DNA from 2 places in the Ideonella sp. BN130291 genome. Region 1 is predicted to be linked to the other one. Evidence: riboswitches for the same ligand, from Rfam matches in the RefSeq annotation. Region 1 holds a riboswitch; the other holds the start of a gene.
What was found. A riboswitch is a leader RNA that binds a small molecule or an ion and turns the genes downstream of it on or off. The one in region 1 is predicted to bind thiamine pyrophosphate.

Region 2: another riboswitch for thiamine pyrophosphate. It lies ahead of VPH43_RS05575 (TonB-dependent siderophore receptor); the one in region 1 lies ahead of thiC (phosphomethylpyrimidine synthase ThiC).

What each region holds. Positions count from the first base shown of each region.
Region 1 is NZ_JAZARE010000010.1:211,390-218,787, reverse strand. Features, by position in the region: gene VPH43_RS21255 (diacylglycerol/lipid kinase family protein) at 15-953, shown strand; gene VPH43_RS21250 (hypothetical protein) at 1,031-1,198, shown strand; gene VPH43_RS21245 (NAD(P)/FAD-dependent oxidoreductase) at 1,256-2,923, shown strand; gene VPH43_RS21240 (tetratricopeptide repeat-containing diguanylate cyclase) at 2,972-4,549, opposite strand; TPP riboswitch at 4,700-4,813, shown strand; gene thiC (phosphomethylpyrimidine synthase ThiC) at 4,885-6,732, shown strand; gene VPH43_RS21230 (FAD-dependent oxidoreductase) at 6,735-7,398, shown strand, end outside.
Region 2 is NZ_JAZARE010000002.1:478,736-486,133, reverse strand. Features, by position in the region: gene VPH43_RS05590 (hypothetical protein) at 1-328, opposite strand, end outside; gene VPH43_RS05585 (hypothetical protein) at 497-1,411, opposite strand; tRNA gene VPH43_RS05580 (tRNA-Asn) at 1,729-1,804, opposite strand; gene VPH43_RS05575 (TonB-dependent siderophore receptor) at 1,843-3,951, opposite strand; TPP riboswitch at 4,009-4,117, opposite strand; gene VPH43_RS05570 (NAD(P)/FAD-dependent oxidoreductase) at 4,158-5,225, opposite strand; gene fdxA (ferredoxin FdxA) at 5,231-5,554, opposite strand; gene cobA (uroporphyrinogen-III C-methyltransferase) at 5,624-6,394, opposite strand; gene VPH43_RS05555 (sulfate adenylyltransferase subunit 1) at 6,394-7,398, opposite strand, start outside.

The DNA.
Region 1 (7,398 bases):
CGGCTCCACCACCCATGCTGCCCACTGCACTGGCGCCCCAGGCGCCGTTCATCGTCCTGCTCAATGCCGACTCGGGCCACGAGGATGCCGGCGAGGCACGCGAAGCCATTGCCAGTGTGCTGCGCGCCGCGGACCGGCCCCACCGGTTCGTGGCCCTGGAGCGCGGCCGGCCCATCGCTGAGCTGGCGCGGCAGGCCGCGCGCGAGGCGGCCGCGCAGGGCGGTGCCATCGTCGCGGCCGGCGGCGACGGCACGGTGAATGCGGTGGCGGCAGCGGCCCACGAGAGCCGCTGTGTCATGGGCGTCGTGCCGCAGGGCACGTTCAACTACTTCGCACGCACCCACCACATCCCCGAGGGCACGGCCGAAGCGGCGCAGTTGCTGGTCGCGGGCCGTCCCCGGCCAGTGCAGGTGGGGCGGGTGAACGAACGCCTGTTCCTGGTGAACGCCAGCCTGGGGCTGTATCCGGAGTTGCTGGAAGACCGCGAGGCCTTCAAGCAGCGCCTGGGCCGCAGCCGCCTGGTGGCACTGTTGTCGGCCCTGTGGACGCTGACGCGCCAGGCCCGGCAGTTGCGCCTGGAGATCCAGCCCGCGGACGGCCGCCCGGGCATGCGTGTGATCACGCCCAGCCTGTTCGTGGGCAACAACCGCCTGCAGCTCGAACAGGTGGGCCTGCCCGAGGCAGGCGGCGTGACGCGGGGGCGGGTGGCGGGCGTGATGCTGCGGCCGGTGGGCACGCTGGCGTTGCTGCGGCTGATGCTCAGCGGCGCCTTCGGTCGCCTGGGCGAAGCCGAGGACGTGATGCACTTTGAATTCGAGCGCCTGGTGGTGAACGCGGGCCCGCGCCACGGCTCCCGGCGGCTCAAGGTGGCCGCGGACGGCGAGGTGCTGTGGATGCGTGCGCCGATCGTGTTCGAAGTCGCGCACGAGCCCCTGTGCCTGATCACGCCGTGATGGCGCCGAACCGGCCGGTTCCGGTTTTGTGGCCTAATGGAGGGTTAGATTTTTCCTCCATCCTGACCGGAGCCATCATGGGCAACAAGATCGTCACCGAAGCGGACCGCCGCGCCTCCCCGAAACCCGCTGCCCCCGGTGGCGTCACCTTCACCGCCGGCAAGGGCCAGAAGCGCAGCCTGGAGCGCGGTTCGCACACCCGCAGCAAGAAGAACCCGGGCAAGCGCCCGCACAAGGGCGGCTGAACGGCCTACCAGCCTGACGCCCATTGAAGCGCCGCCCTCGAGGCGGCGTTTGCATTGATGCTGCGACTCACCGAACTCCGTCTGCCGCTCGACCACGCCGAGGACGCGCTGCGTCCCGCGATCGTGGCGCGCCTGGGTGTTGGCGACAGCGAGCTGACGGCCTTCACGGTGTTCCGGCGCGCCTACGACGCGCGCAAGAAGAGCGCCATCCAGCTGATCTACACGATCGACTGCGCGCTGCGCGACGAGGCCGCGGTGCTGGCGCGTTTTGCCGGCGACCCGCATGTGCGGCCCGCGCCGGACACCCGCTACCGCTTCGTCGGCCATGCGCCGGCCGACTTCCACGCCAGCGAGCGGCCGCGCCCGGTGATCGTGGGCTTCGGGCCTTGCGGCTTGTTTGCCGCGCTCATCCTGGCGCAGATGGGGCTGCGCCCCATCGTGCTGGAGCGCGGCAAGCCGGTGCGCCAGCGCACCAAGGACACCTGGGGCCTGTGGCGCAAGAGCGTGCTCGATCCGGAATCGAACGTGCAGTTCGGCGAAGGCGGCGCCGGCACCTTCAGTGACGGCAAGCTCTACAGCCAGATCAGCGACCCGCGCTATCTCACCCGCAAGGTGCTCACCGAGTTCGTGAAGGCCGGTGCGCCGGAGGAAATCCTCTACGTGAGCAAGCCGCACATCGGCACCTTCCGGCTGGTGAGCATGATCGAGAAGATGCGCGCCGACATCGAGGCGCTGGGGGGTGAGATCCGCTTCGAGCAGAAAGTGACGGATCTGCTCATCGAGGACGGCAAGGTGCGCGGTCTCACGCTGGCCTCGGGCGAAGAATTGCGCGCCGACCAGGTGGTGCTGGCGCTGGGCCACAGCGCACGCGACACCTTTGCCATGCTGCAGCAGCGCGGCGTGTACATGGAGGCCAAGCCGTTCTCCATCGGCTACCGCATCGAGCATCCGCAAAGCCTGATCGACCGCGCGCGCTTCGGCCCCAGCGCTGGCCACCCGATCCTCGGCGCGGCCGACTACAAGCTGGTGCACCACGCGCGCAATGGCCGCTCCGTGTACAGCTTCTGCATGTGCCCCGGCGGCACGGTGGTGGCCGCCACCTCCGAGCCGCACCGCGTGGTCACCAACGGCATGAGCCAGTACTCGCGCAACGAGCGCAACGCCAACGCGGGCATCGTGGTCGGCATCACGCCGGAGGACTACCGCCAGGACAAGGCCGCCACCGGCCCGGTGAACCCGCTGGACGGCGTCGCCTTCCAGCGCTTCTGGGAGTCGCGCGCCTATGAACTGGGTGGCGGCGACTACCTCGCGCCGGGCGCCCTGGTGGGCGACTTCATCAAGCGCCAGCGCAGCCGGGAGTTCGGCACCGTGCTCCCCTCCTACAAGCCGGGGGTGCACCTCACCGACCTGCAGCAAGAGGGCAACGGCAGCCTGCCCGACTACGCGCTGGACGCGATCCGCGAGGCGCTGCCCGCGTTCGAGCGCCAGATCAAGGGCTTCTCGATGCCCGACGCGGTGCTCACCGGCGTGGAAACACGCACCTCGTCGCCGCTGCGCCTCACCCGTGGCCGCGACTACCAGAGCCTGAACGTGCAGGGCCTGTACCCGGCCGGCGAGGGCGCGGGTTATGCCGGCGGCATCATGTCCGCCGGGGTGGACGGCATCGAGGTGGCCGAGGCGCTGGGCCGCGTGCTGCTGGGCGCAGGCGCCACGCCGGTGGCCTGACATCGCGCTGGCGCGCCCAGCGCGGCCGAGCGCGCGCGGCGCAAGCGCTCAGCTGTCGCAACGCACCTGGTTGCGGCCGGCGCGCTTGGCCTCGTAGAGACAGGCGTCGCTACGGTCCAGCAGCGTGCGGGGCGTGTCGGTCTCGCGCAGCGCCGACAGGCCGATGCTGATGGTGATCTTCAGCTCGGCATGCAGGCCGCCCCAGGCCCGCGCCGCCACCGCCTTGCGCAGGCGCTCGCAGATCGCCAGGGCGGTGGGAACGGGCGTGTTGCAGAACACGATCAGGAACTCCTCTCCGCCGATGCGCGCCACCAGGTCGCCGGTGCGGGTGCGCTCGCGGAATTCCGCGGCCACCCCGCGCAGCACCTCGTCGCCCATGCCGTGGCCGAAGCGGTCGTTGACCTGCTTGAAGAGGTCGATGTCCGCCACCGCCAGGCACAGCGTGTGGCCGCTGTGGCGGGCGCGCTCCAGCAGCCGCGGCAGGTCGTCGTCCACCCGGCGCCGGTTGCCCAGGCGGGTGAGCTGGTCCTCGCGGCTGTCCCGTTCCAGGGCGGCGGCGCGCAGTTCGAGTGCCTGCTTCTGCACCTCCAGCTCGTGCCGGTGCAGCCGCTCCACCTCGGCTTCCAGGCGGGCACGTTCGCTCTCGCTGCGCACCAGCTCCACCTCGATGCGGTTGACCGTGAGCCGGGTCTGCGCCTCGCGCTGCTGGATGGCGCGGCGCAGTTCCATCGCGTAGTAGGCCTCGCAATGCCGCAATGAAGCGTCATAGCGCCCGGCGGCCTTGTAGGCGCGATACAGCGCCGACTGCACACGCAGGTGGGTGTCCTCCTGGTCGTCGGGCTTCATCGCCGCGAGGGTCGATTCCAGCATCGCGATCGCTTCCTCCAACCGGCCTTGCTGCAGCAGGATCTCGCCCATGTTCTGGCAGGTGCGCAGCTCCGGGGCGCGATAGCCGCGCGCACGGCACAGCGCCACGGTTTCGCTGTTCATCCGGTGCGACGCTTCGTAGTCGCCGGCCAGGCCGAGCGCCTCGGCCACGTTGCCCTGGCAGATGGCCAGCCGGTAGTCGTCAGCGCCCTGGCGGATCATGTCCAGCGCGGTGCTGCCGTAGTGGCGCGCCCGCTGCAGTGCCTGCGTGGCCTGCTCCTGCATGCCGGCCTGCCGGTACTGGTAGAACGCCGCGATCGTGGTGGCGCTGAGGTTGTTGTACGCGCGCATGATCTCGTCGCGCGAGCCGAGCGCCTGTGCCTGCTCCAGCGCCTGCAGCTGGAAGCGTTCGCTCTGGTCCGGATCGCCGAGCTTGGCGTAGCAGGTGCCGATGCGGTTGAGCGCCAGCACCTGCACCAGTGCATGCCCGCCCGCCTTTGCATGGTCGAAGGCGGACGTCGCCGCCTTGAGCGCCTCTTCGTGCAGGCCGAGTTCGGTGAGCGCCAGCGCCACCGTGCACAAGGCCTGCGGATGCTCCGGGCCGGGCGTGCCCTCCCACAGCGCCACGGCGGCGCGGCCGGCGGTCACCGATTCCTCGAAGCGGCCCAGCCGCCACAGGTGCTCGGCCAGCTGCGTTTGCGCGGTGGGGCAGGGCGGGTCGCCGGCGGGGCCGGGAGGCGCTTTGTGGGTGGTGGACATGCAGAGAACAGCGTTGCGATTCGAAGCTAACAGAACCGGTGGCAGCGCGCACCCGGGGATGCGCACCCTGCCGTGATGCTTGCACGCAGGCGATGTGTCGTGCGCGCGGCGGCCGGGCTTCACCGGCATGGCATCGGCCCCTATACTCGCGCCCACGCTCCGGGGTGCGCCTGCTTTTGTTGCAGGGGCTGAGATGGCGAACTGCGCCAAACCCGAGAACTTGAACCGGTTCGTACCGGCGTAAGGAGAGTCGTTGTCATGGTCCTGGGCCGCCGTTCGCGCGTGTGCCTGCACCAGGCGTCCTTCCGGAGCACACACCCCCGAAGGAGCCTGCGATGCCAACCACCACCCCATTCGAGCAGCGGCTTGCGCAGTCGCGCGAGCCTTTCCCCGCGTCCCGCAAGCTGTATGTCACCGGCTCGCGGCCGGACATCCAGGTGCCGATGCGCGAGGTGCACCTGAGCAATGGCGAAGCGGTGGTGCTGTACGACACCTCCGGGCCGTATTCCGACCCCGATGCCCGCATCGACGTGCGGCGCGGCCTCGCCCCGATGCGTGCGCCGTGGATCACCGACCGTGCCGACACCGAGCGCTACACCGGCCGCGCGCCGCTGGCGGTGGACGACGGCGCGCGCGATACCGAGCGCCTGCAGGCGCTGCGCGAGGAGTCCGCCGCGCTGCAGCGCCGGCCGCGCCGCGCCCGGCCGGGCGCCAACGTGACGCAGATGCATTACGCCCGGCGCGGCATCGTCACGCCGGAGATGGAGTACGTGGCGTTGCGGGAGAACGGCCAGCGCGAATGGATGGCCGAGTACCTGGGCGATGCTGCACGCGAGCAGCGCCTGCGCGGCAATGCACTCGGCGCCCATCTGCCGGACCGCATCACGCCGGAGTTCGTGCGCGACGAGGTGGCGCGCGGCCGCGCCATCATCCCGGCCAACATCAACCACCCGGAAATCGAGCCGATGGCGATCGGCCGCAACTTCGGGGTGAAGGTCAACGCCAACATCGGCAACTCGGCCGTGACCTCCGGCATCGAGGAGGAGGTGGAGAAGCTGGTGTGGGCCATCCGCTGGGGTGCGGACACGGTGATGGACCTGTCCACCGGCCGCAACATCCACACCACGCGCGACTGGATCATCCGCAACTCGCCGGTGCCCATCGGCACGGTGCCCATCTACCAGGCGCTGGAGAAGGTGGGTGGCGTGGCGGAGGACCTGAGCTGGGCGGTCTTCCGCGACACGCTCATCGAGCAGGCGGAGCAGGGGGTGGACTACTTCACCATCCACGCCGGTGTGCGCCTGCCCTTCATACCGATGACGGCGCAGCGCCGCGCTGGCATCGTGTCGCGCGGTGGCTCCATCCTCGCCAAGTGGTGCATCGCCCACCACCAGGAGAACTTTCTCTACACGCACTTCGAAGAGATCTGCGAGATCATGAAGGCGTACGACGTCAGCTTCTCGTTGGGCGACGGCCTGCGCCCGGGCTCGGCCGCCGACGCCAACGACGAGGCCCAGTTCGCCGAGCTGCGCACCCTGGGCGAGCTGACGCAGACCGCATGGCGGCACGACGTGCAGACCATGATCGAAGGCCCGGGCCATGTGCCCCTGCACCTGATCCAGGCCAACATGGAGGAGCAGCTCAAGCACTGCGGCGAGGCTCCGTTCTACACGCTGGGCCCGCTCACCATCGACTGCGCGCCGGGCTACGACCACATCGCCAGCGCCATCGGCGCGGCCATGATCGGCTGGTTCGGCACCGCGATGCTGTGCTACGTGACCCCCAAGGAGCACCTGGGCCTGCCGGACCGTGACGACGTGAAGCAGGGCCTCATCGCCTACAAGATCGCGGCGCATGCGGCCGACATCGCCAAGGGCCACCCGGGAGCGCGGGCGCGCGACGACGCCATCAGCAAGGCGCGCTTCGAATTCCGCTGGCAGGACCAGTTCAACCTCGGCCTGGACCCGGACACCGCGCGCGCATTCCACGACGAGACCCTGCCCAAGGACAGCAGCAAGGTGGCGCACTTCTGCTCCATGTGCGGGCCGAAGTTCTGCTCGATGAAGATCACGCAGGAGGTGCGCGACTTCGCCGCCGCGCAGCAGGGCATGGCGGCCAAGAGCGCCGAGTTCCGCGCCGCCGGCAGCGAGATCTACGTGCCTGTCCCTCGCGCTGGCGCTTGAGGATGGACATCGGCATTGCTGGCGCGGGCCTGCTGGGCCGGCTGCTCGCGTGGCGTCTTGCGCGGGCACGCCATCGGGTGACCGTGTTCGACCCGGCGGCCGGGCCCGAACGCGGCCTGCAGCCCGCGGCCGGCTTCAGCGCGGCCGGCATGCTGAGCCCGACGGCCGAGCTGGATGGAGCCTCCCCGCTCATTGGCACGCTCGGCTGGCAGTCCCTGCAGCTGTGGCCGCGCTGGCTCGCCGAGCTGCAGCGTCCGGTGCACTACGCGCAGCGCGGCAGCCTGGTGCTCGCCCATGCGGGCGACCGGCCGAGCGCGATGCGATGGCTGGCGCGCGTGCAGGCGCAGTCGCCGCGCGAGGCACCGCGGCCGCTGCAGGCGAGCGAGCTGCTGGCGCTGGAGCCCGCAGTGGCCAGCGGGCTGCTGGGCTGGCATCTCGCGGGCGAGGCGGCCATCCACCCGGTGCAGGCGATGGACGCGCTGGCGTCAGCGGGCGACGAGGCCGGCGTGCGCTGGCAATGTCAGCACACGGTGCAGCAGGTGACGCCCGGCCAGCTGGACGGCCAACGTTTCGACCATGTGTTCGATGTGCGCGGCGTCGGCGCCCGCCCCGCGCTGCCGGTGCGCGGCGTGCGCGGCGAGATCTTCTGGCTGCATGCGCCCGGTG
Region 2 (7,398 bases), on a different contig from region 1:
TCGACGCCTGCTGTTCGATGGCATCGTTAACCGCTCCCTCAAAGACAGGACGAATCGCCGCGGCTACCCGGTCCACTATCGCTCCCGCGCCCGCCCGAACGGCGTCGAGAATGATGCCGCCTTCGCGCGGATACTCTGCGATGAACTCGGTCTCTTGGTACTCGTGATCTTTTAGGCGGGCGTGCTTCCATACATCGCCGTGCTTCTCGATCAGGTAAGCCCGATCGATCGCACGTTGCATGTGCTCGTACGTCTTCGCCAGAACCCGAATGGAGACCTTGTGGTCGACGGTAATCGGCCCGTCGAAGTGAATTCCGAACGTTGCCAAGTTGGCCTCCCTAGCTGTCTTGTTTGAGCGTCCGGCCACGAACGGCGTCTACGCCATCGTATCGTTGGAACGGGACCTACCTCTACCGCTTTGACGTAGCTGGTGTGATGCGCATGCGGCCGGCATGCTACCTGGCCGGTTCCTTGGCGTGCGCAGACGGTGGCACTGTCAACCGCCAAAACCCGACGCTGGCAGGAACGCTTCGCCGGTCTGCGAGGCGTGCCGGCGCACGCGCAGGATCACGTCCTGAAACGCCATCGAGCCGGTCAGGAACATGTACAGGTGCATCGCATCCAGCAGGAGCAATGCAGTCTTTCGTCCAGATGCCTGAGCAATGGCAACGCTTGAGTAGCCGGAGATGGAGACCATGATGCCCATCGTGTTGTCTGCCTTGTCGTCGACCTTGGACCGTAGCGAGTCAACGTCGGTTGCACCGGCCTGACTGCCAGTGAACTTCAACTCCACTAGGTAGGTCGTGCCGTCAAGAGTGAGCGAGCCATCGATTTGCCGTCCAGCGCTGACGTAGGGCCTGCGGTTCTGAATTTCGCAGTAGTCGAGTACATCGTAGAACCAGGTCTGGAAGGCGTAGCCGCCCTGCTGTGTCCCGACGGACGGGTGGAGTTGATCCAGCCGCTCTTGCAGCTTGCGCTTGTCGGTCAGCCCACGCTGGACTTTCTCGCGTTCTTCGCGTGCACGGTTCTTTGCTTCCTCACGCTCGCGTTCGCTGCGAACTTCTTCGTCTTGCGCCCGCAGGTACGCCTTCAACTCCCCGACTGCCTTCGTGGCTTCGGCGATCTTCTGCTCGCTTTCCTCCCAGTTTCGAAGGTCGGGAAACGTAGTCTGTTCGGACAAGGCGCGAGCCATTTCGAAGATCACGGCCTTACCGCGGTCGCTCCCCTGGAGCTTCTGAAACGTGCGATCGAGAAAGTCCCGCTTGCTTTCATCGGCGGACCATGTGGCGACATGCGTATCCGCGACATGGGAGCCAAGTAGAAACTTACGCAGCGCCGCCTTTCGCCAGAACGACTTGAGCGTGGCTTCGTATGTCAGCTCGACAAACCGGGGCGTGATCTTCGCGGCCATAGCGCGGATTCTGATAGAAGCATCGTCGTTCCATCAATCCGGCGACGCACCTGGGGTATCCGACAACAATGAAGACTGGGGATGCCCGCGGTATCGGCTGCGGCCAATGCAAACAATGTGCAGATGCTTGTGGCGGGTCCACAGCGACGCTGACCCAGCTGTAAACCTCAGCAAGAGTAACTGGTTCCAGGCCGGTTGCCGTTGCCGACGGACGCGAGACGTACCGCTGTAGAGCGGACATCGATCGGTGCAGCCACGATTCCGTCGCTACGAAATCAAAAGGGGTCAGCTCCAAGCGAAGCTGACCCCTTGATGTTTGGCTCCCCGACCTGGGCTCGAACCAGGGACCTACGGATTAACAGTCCGGCGCTCTACCGACTGAGCTATCGGGGAATGAAGCCTTGCATTATAGCCAGACTTTTCGGCGTCGATCAAATCGCCGCTTGCAGCGCAACGCGCAAGGTGCGCGGCGCCATCGGGAACAGGTACGCGTGGCCGTACTGGTAGGGCGCTTCCTTCCAGGCGCGCTGGTTGGTGGCGTTGTCCACGCCCACGCGCCAGGTGAGTTGCGTGCCGCCCAGCGTGTGCTCGTAGCGCGCCAGCAGGTCCAGGCGCGTCCATGCGGGAATGCGCAGGCTGTTGTCGGGCAGCACCATGCGGTCGCCTTCATGCACCACCGAGCCCAGCAGGTGCAGGCCGGGCAGGGCACCCAGGTCATGCTCGACCTGCAGGCGCAGCGTGCGCGCGGCCACGTTGGTCGGACGCAGGCCGTTCACTGACGCGTCCTGCGCGCCGCGGCGCTTGGCGTCCAGCCACATGCCGGTGCCGTGCACCTGCCACGGCCCGCTGTGCCAGCTGAGCATGGCTTCGGCGCCGCGATGGCGCGCGCTGCCGTCGATGTGGCCGGTGCAGGGCGCTTCGGTGGAACAGCTTTCTTCGGCCACCTGCGGCCGGTCGATGTCGAACAGTGCCGCGCTGGCGTCGATGTTCTCGCCGTCGTGCTTCAGGCCCAGCTCCACCTGGCGGCTCTTCAGTGCGGGCAACGCTTCGCCGGCGTTGGTGTAGTAGCTGCGGTTGGGCACCACGGCGCTTTCGATGCCCTGGCCCCAGCTCGCGTACACCAGGGTCTTCGGCGTGATGCGGTGGGCCACGGCCAGCCACGGCGTGGTGAACTGCTGGTCGTAGCTCGTGGCGCGGGAGCCGTCGGTGCGCACGCTCTCGCGCGCCAGGCGGGTGTGGCGCAGCCCGGCCCACACGCTCCATTGGGGTGACAGCTCGATGGCATCGCGCAGGTAGAGCTCGGTGCTGCGTTCGTCGCGGTTGGTGTTCTCGTCGGTCAGCTCGGGCGCCGCGGGCACTTGCGTGTTGCCGTCGATGGTGCCCACGCCGGCCCAGTTGTAGGCCTGGCGCTGGAAGCGGCTTTGGAAGCGGGTGAAGAGCACGCCGGCGCTCAGCTGGTGGCTCACGCCGCCGGTGCGCAGCGCGCCGTGCAGGGCCAAGTCCACCGCGTCGCTGTCGCGGTGTTCGTTCTCGCTGCGGAAGTCGTAGAGGTCGAAGCTGCCGTCGCTGCAGTAGCGGTCGTACACGTCGGCCGCGCTGCAGCCGAAGGGGAAGGCCACGCGGTCGTCGTTCACCAGGCGCTGCGCCATCGCCTGCGCGGTAATGCGCCAGTCATCGTTCAGGCGCTGCTGCAGGCGCAGCGAGCCGGTGTTGGCCTTGAACACCACCGGCAGCGACCAGCTCTGGTTGTTGAGGTTGATGCGCGGGTCGATGCTCCTCGCATCGGGCAGGGTGCTGCCCAGCAGGCTGAAGCCCGGCACGCTGGGTTGGGACTGGCGGCTGTTCTCCACTTCGGCTTCGATCAGCGTGTCGGGGCTCACGCGCCAGTCGCCGGCCAGCGCCAGCAGGTGGCGCTCGCCCTTGGCGCTGCGCACCTGCGGGTCCAGGTGTTCAGCGCTCGCATTCACGCGCAGGCCGAAGGCCTCGTCGGTGCCGAAGCGTTGGCTGATGTCCACCGCGCCGCCCACGCTGCCGTGCTCGCGCCACTCGATGCCGGCGGTGCGCAGGTTGCGGGTGGGGCGCTTGACCACCAGGTTCACCAGGCCACCGGGCGCGCTGGTGCCGGCCTGGATGCCGGTGGTGCCCTTGAGCAGTTCCACGCCCTGCTTGTTGCCCAGCGGGATCACCGCCTCGGCATTGATCGGCAGGCCGTCGCGGCGGTAGTTGAAGCGGTTGTCGATGACGAAGCCGCGCACGGTCAGCGACTGCCAGTAGCCTTCGGCGTTGTAGGCGTCGCTGATGGCGGCGTCCAGCCGCGTCAGGTCAGAGATGCCGCGGGCGCCGGCATCGGCCAGCTGGCTGGCGGTGATCAGGCTGGCCGCAAAGGGCGACTGAGCCAGCGGTACGTCGCCGAAGCCGCCCACCTGCAGGGGCGAGCCGATGATGCGGCCGGTGACGGTGACCTGCTGCACAGGTTCAGCGGCCGTGGCGGCCAGCGCGCACAGCAGCGAGAGGGAACAAAAGAGAACGGGCTTTGTCATCGTGCGTCCGAAAGCGACAAAGCAGGTCGGCGGAACGTCACGGCGCCCGTGTCGGGCGATCAAGAGCGTTTGCTTCCCTGCGCGAGGATTACCTCAATCAGGTTCAAAGGGACTTTCTCAGTCGGCCGCCCGCGCGATGCGAGGGCCAACACCCCTAGCGAATGCGGCGCTTTGGAAAACTGCTGCGCGCCGCGGCAGCGATTATGTCAGTCGTCGAAGCTGGGCGTTTCCACGCCCAGCACCTTGTGCAGCTTCGGGCTGGTGGTGGTGTACTGCAGCAGCACGCGCTTGTCCGGGAAGATGTAGGGCGACGCGCCAAAGGCCGCCAGCGCCGCCTCGTGAAAGCCCGAGAGGATGAGCTTCTTCTTGCCCGGGTAGGTGTTCACGTCGCCCACGGCGAAGACGCCGGGCACGTTCGTCTCGAAGGTCTCGGTGTTCACCACCACCTGCTTGCGCTCCAGGTTCAGGCCCCATTCGGCGATGGGGCCGAGCTTGGGGCTGAGGCCAAAGAACACCAACACGCTGTCGCAGGGCACCACGCGCGTCACGCCATCGCCGCCGGTGACCTTCACCGCATTGAGCTTGCCGTCGTCTTCGTCATAGCCGGTGACCTGGCCGACGATGAACTGCATCTCCAGCGCGTCGCACAGTTCGCGCATGCGCGCCACGCTGGCGGGCGCGGCACGGAAGCCGTCGCGCCGGTGGATGAGGATCACGCTCTCCGCCTTGTTGGGCCCGTCCTGCACGAAGTTGAGCGACCAGTCGAGCGCCGAATCGCCGCCACCCACGATCACCAGGTTCTTGCCTGCGAACTGCGCCGGGCTCTTCACGCGGTAGAACAGCTGCGTGTCGTTGTATTTCTCGATGCCATCCAGGCGCAGCAGCCGGGGCTGGAAGGAGCCGACGCCGCCTGCCACGAAGATGGTCTTGGAGATGAAACGCGTGCCCTTGGACGTGGTCACGTCGAAGCGGCCATCCTCGCGGCGCGCGACCTCGGTCACTTCCTGCCCCAGGTGGAAGGTGGCACCAAAGGGCTCGATCTGCTTGAGCAGGTTGTCGGTGAGCTCGCGGCCGGTGCACACCGGCACCGCCGGAATGTCGTAGATCGGCTTGTCGGGGTAGAGCTCGATGCACTGCCCGCCCGGGTAGGCGAGCGAGTCGACGATGTGGGCCTTGATCTCCAGCAGCCCGAGCTCGAACACCTGGAACAGGCCCACCGGGCCGGCACCGACGATGAGGGCATCGGTCTCGATCACGCCGGCGGGCTCGCTCATCGTGTTCAGCGGATCAGGTGCGAGACCTTGTCCTTGACGTCCTTCCACTCATCCGCATCGGGCAGCGCGGCCTTGCGCTTGGTGATGCTGGGCCAGTTCTTGGCCAGCTCCGCATTGAGCTTGATGAAGGCCAGCTGGTCGCTGGGCACGTCTTCCTCGGGGAGGATGGCGTTCACCGGGCACTCGGGGATGCACACGGCGCAGTCGATGCACTCGTCGGGGTCGATCGCGAGGAAGTTCGGGCCCTCGCGGAAGCAGTCCACCGGACACACGTCCACACAGTCGGTGTACTTGCAGCGGATGCACGATTCGGTGACAACGTGGGTCATGACCTGGAGGCTCGGGTTGAGGGTGTGTGGTGTGCGGCCCGCCCGGACGCGAGGCGGAAGCCCGCGATTTTAGGGCTTCAGCGGGGAACGGGCCGGCAGCGGCACCTCGGCGCCTGAGGGCTTGTTGACGCCGCGCAAGGCGGCCGCCCCGGCGCCCACCGTCACCACGCTGGGCCGGCCGGCATGCAGCAGGCTGGCTTGCGGCAGGGTGGCCACGGTGTGGTCGCTGTGCAACTGGTCGGGCCAGCCGGCACGCGACAACACGCTTACCGGCGTGTCCGGCGCCCAGCCGGCCTGCTGCAGCCGGCGTGCGAGCGCAGCCAGTTGCTTGCCGGCCATGTAGAAGACTTCGGTGTCGGCCGTGCGCGTGGCGTGCAGTTCGCCGGCCTGGGTCATCGCGGTGGTCAGGCTCACGCTGCGGCCTTTGCCGCGGCGGGTGAGCGGGCGCTGGATGGCGGCCGCGGCCGCAATGGCGGCGGTGACGCCGGGCACCACTTCGCTCTGGATGCCGGCCTGGGCCAGCGCTTCCAGCTCTTCTTCCAGCCGGCCGAACACGCTGGGGTCGCCGCCTTTCAGGCGCACAACCACCGCGTGCTCGCGGGCGTGTTTCACCAGCAAGGCGTTGATCTGCGTCTGGGCCGTGCTGTCGCAAAACCCGCGTTTGCCCACATGCACCCACAGCGCGTGGGGTGCCAGTTCGCGCAGCGTGGGGTCGGTGAGCGCGTCGTACAGCACCACCTCCGCCTGCGCCAGCCAGCGTGCGCCCCGCAGCGTGATCAGGTCGGCCGAGCCGGGGCCCGCGCCGACGAACACCACCTTGCCGGGCACGTGGCTGCTCATCAGAGGGCTTCCTTCACCAGCAGCGCGCCGCTGGTGCGGTTGGTGGTGGGGTCCACCACGATCAGCGCACCGCCCACGCGGTTGTCGGCATAGGCTTCCACCGGCAGCGCCTGCTGGGTTTCCAGGGTGACGTGGCCGATCTCGTTGACGGCCAGCTCGTGGGCGTCGGTGGGCTGCAGGGAATGGATGTCCAGCCGGTGTTCGATGGCGCTGATGCGCGCCTGCACCCAGCGGTTGCCATGGCGCACCCAGTACTTGCGGCCCACGATGGCGGGCTCGGTGTCCAGCCAGGCCAGGGTGGCGGCAAAACGCTGCGTCGATTTCACGGCGCCCGGCGTGCCGATCCAGTCGCCGCGCGACACGTCGAGCTGGCGGTCCAGCACCAGGCCCGCGGACTGGCCCGCCTCGGCGCGCGCCACCACTTCCGCGGCGCGCCGCACCTCGGCCACCACCGCACGTTCACCGCTGGGGAACAGCTGCACCTCGTCGCCGGCCTTCACCGTGCCGTGGGCGATGCGGCCCCACAGCGTGCGCGGCTGGTTGCCGGTGCCTTCGCCTTCGCGCGCCACGTACTGCACCGGCAGCAGCAGCGAACCCTGGGTGCGCTCCTGCGTGGTGGGCAGGCGCTCCAACAGCTGCAACAGCGACGGGCCGTCGTACCAGCTGGCCCAGCTTTGCAGGCCCGGTCCGGAGTGGCTGGGGGTCAGCGTCACGTTGTCGCCCCGCAGCGCCGACACCGGGATGATGCCGGCCACCTCGATGCCCGCGGCATCGGCAAAGCGCTGCAGCGCGCCGCTCACGGCCTTGAAGGCGGCTTCGGCCTGCTCCACCGCATCGAGCTTGTTCACCGCGAACACGATGCCGGGCACGCGCAGCAGCTGCGCCAGCAGCGCATGGCGGCGGGTCTGCGGCAGCAGCTTCACGTCGGCCGCGGTCCAGTCGATCTTGGTGATGTCCACCAGCACCACCGCCGCATCGCTGCCGGCCGCGGCGGTGACCATGTT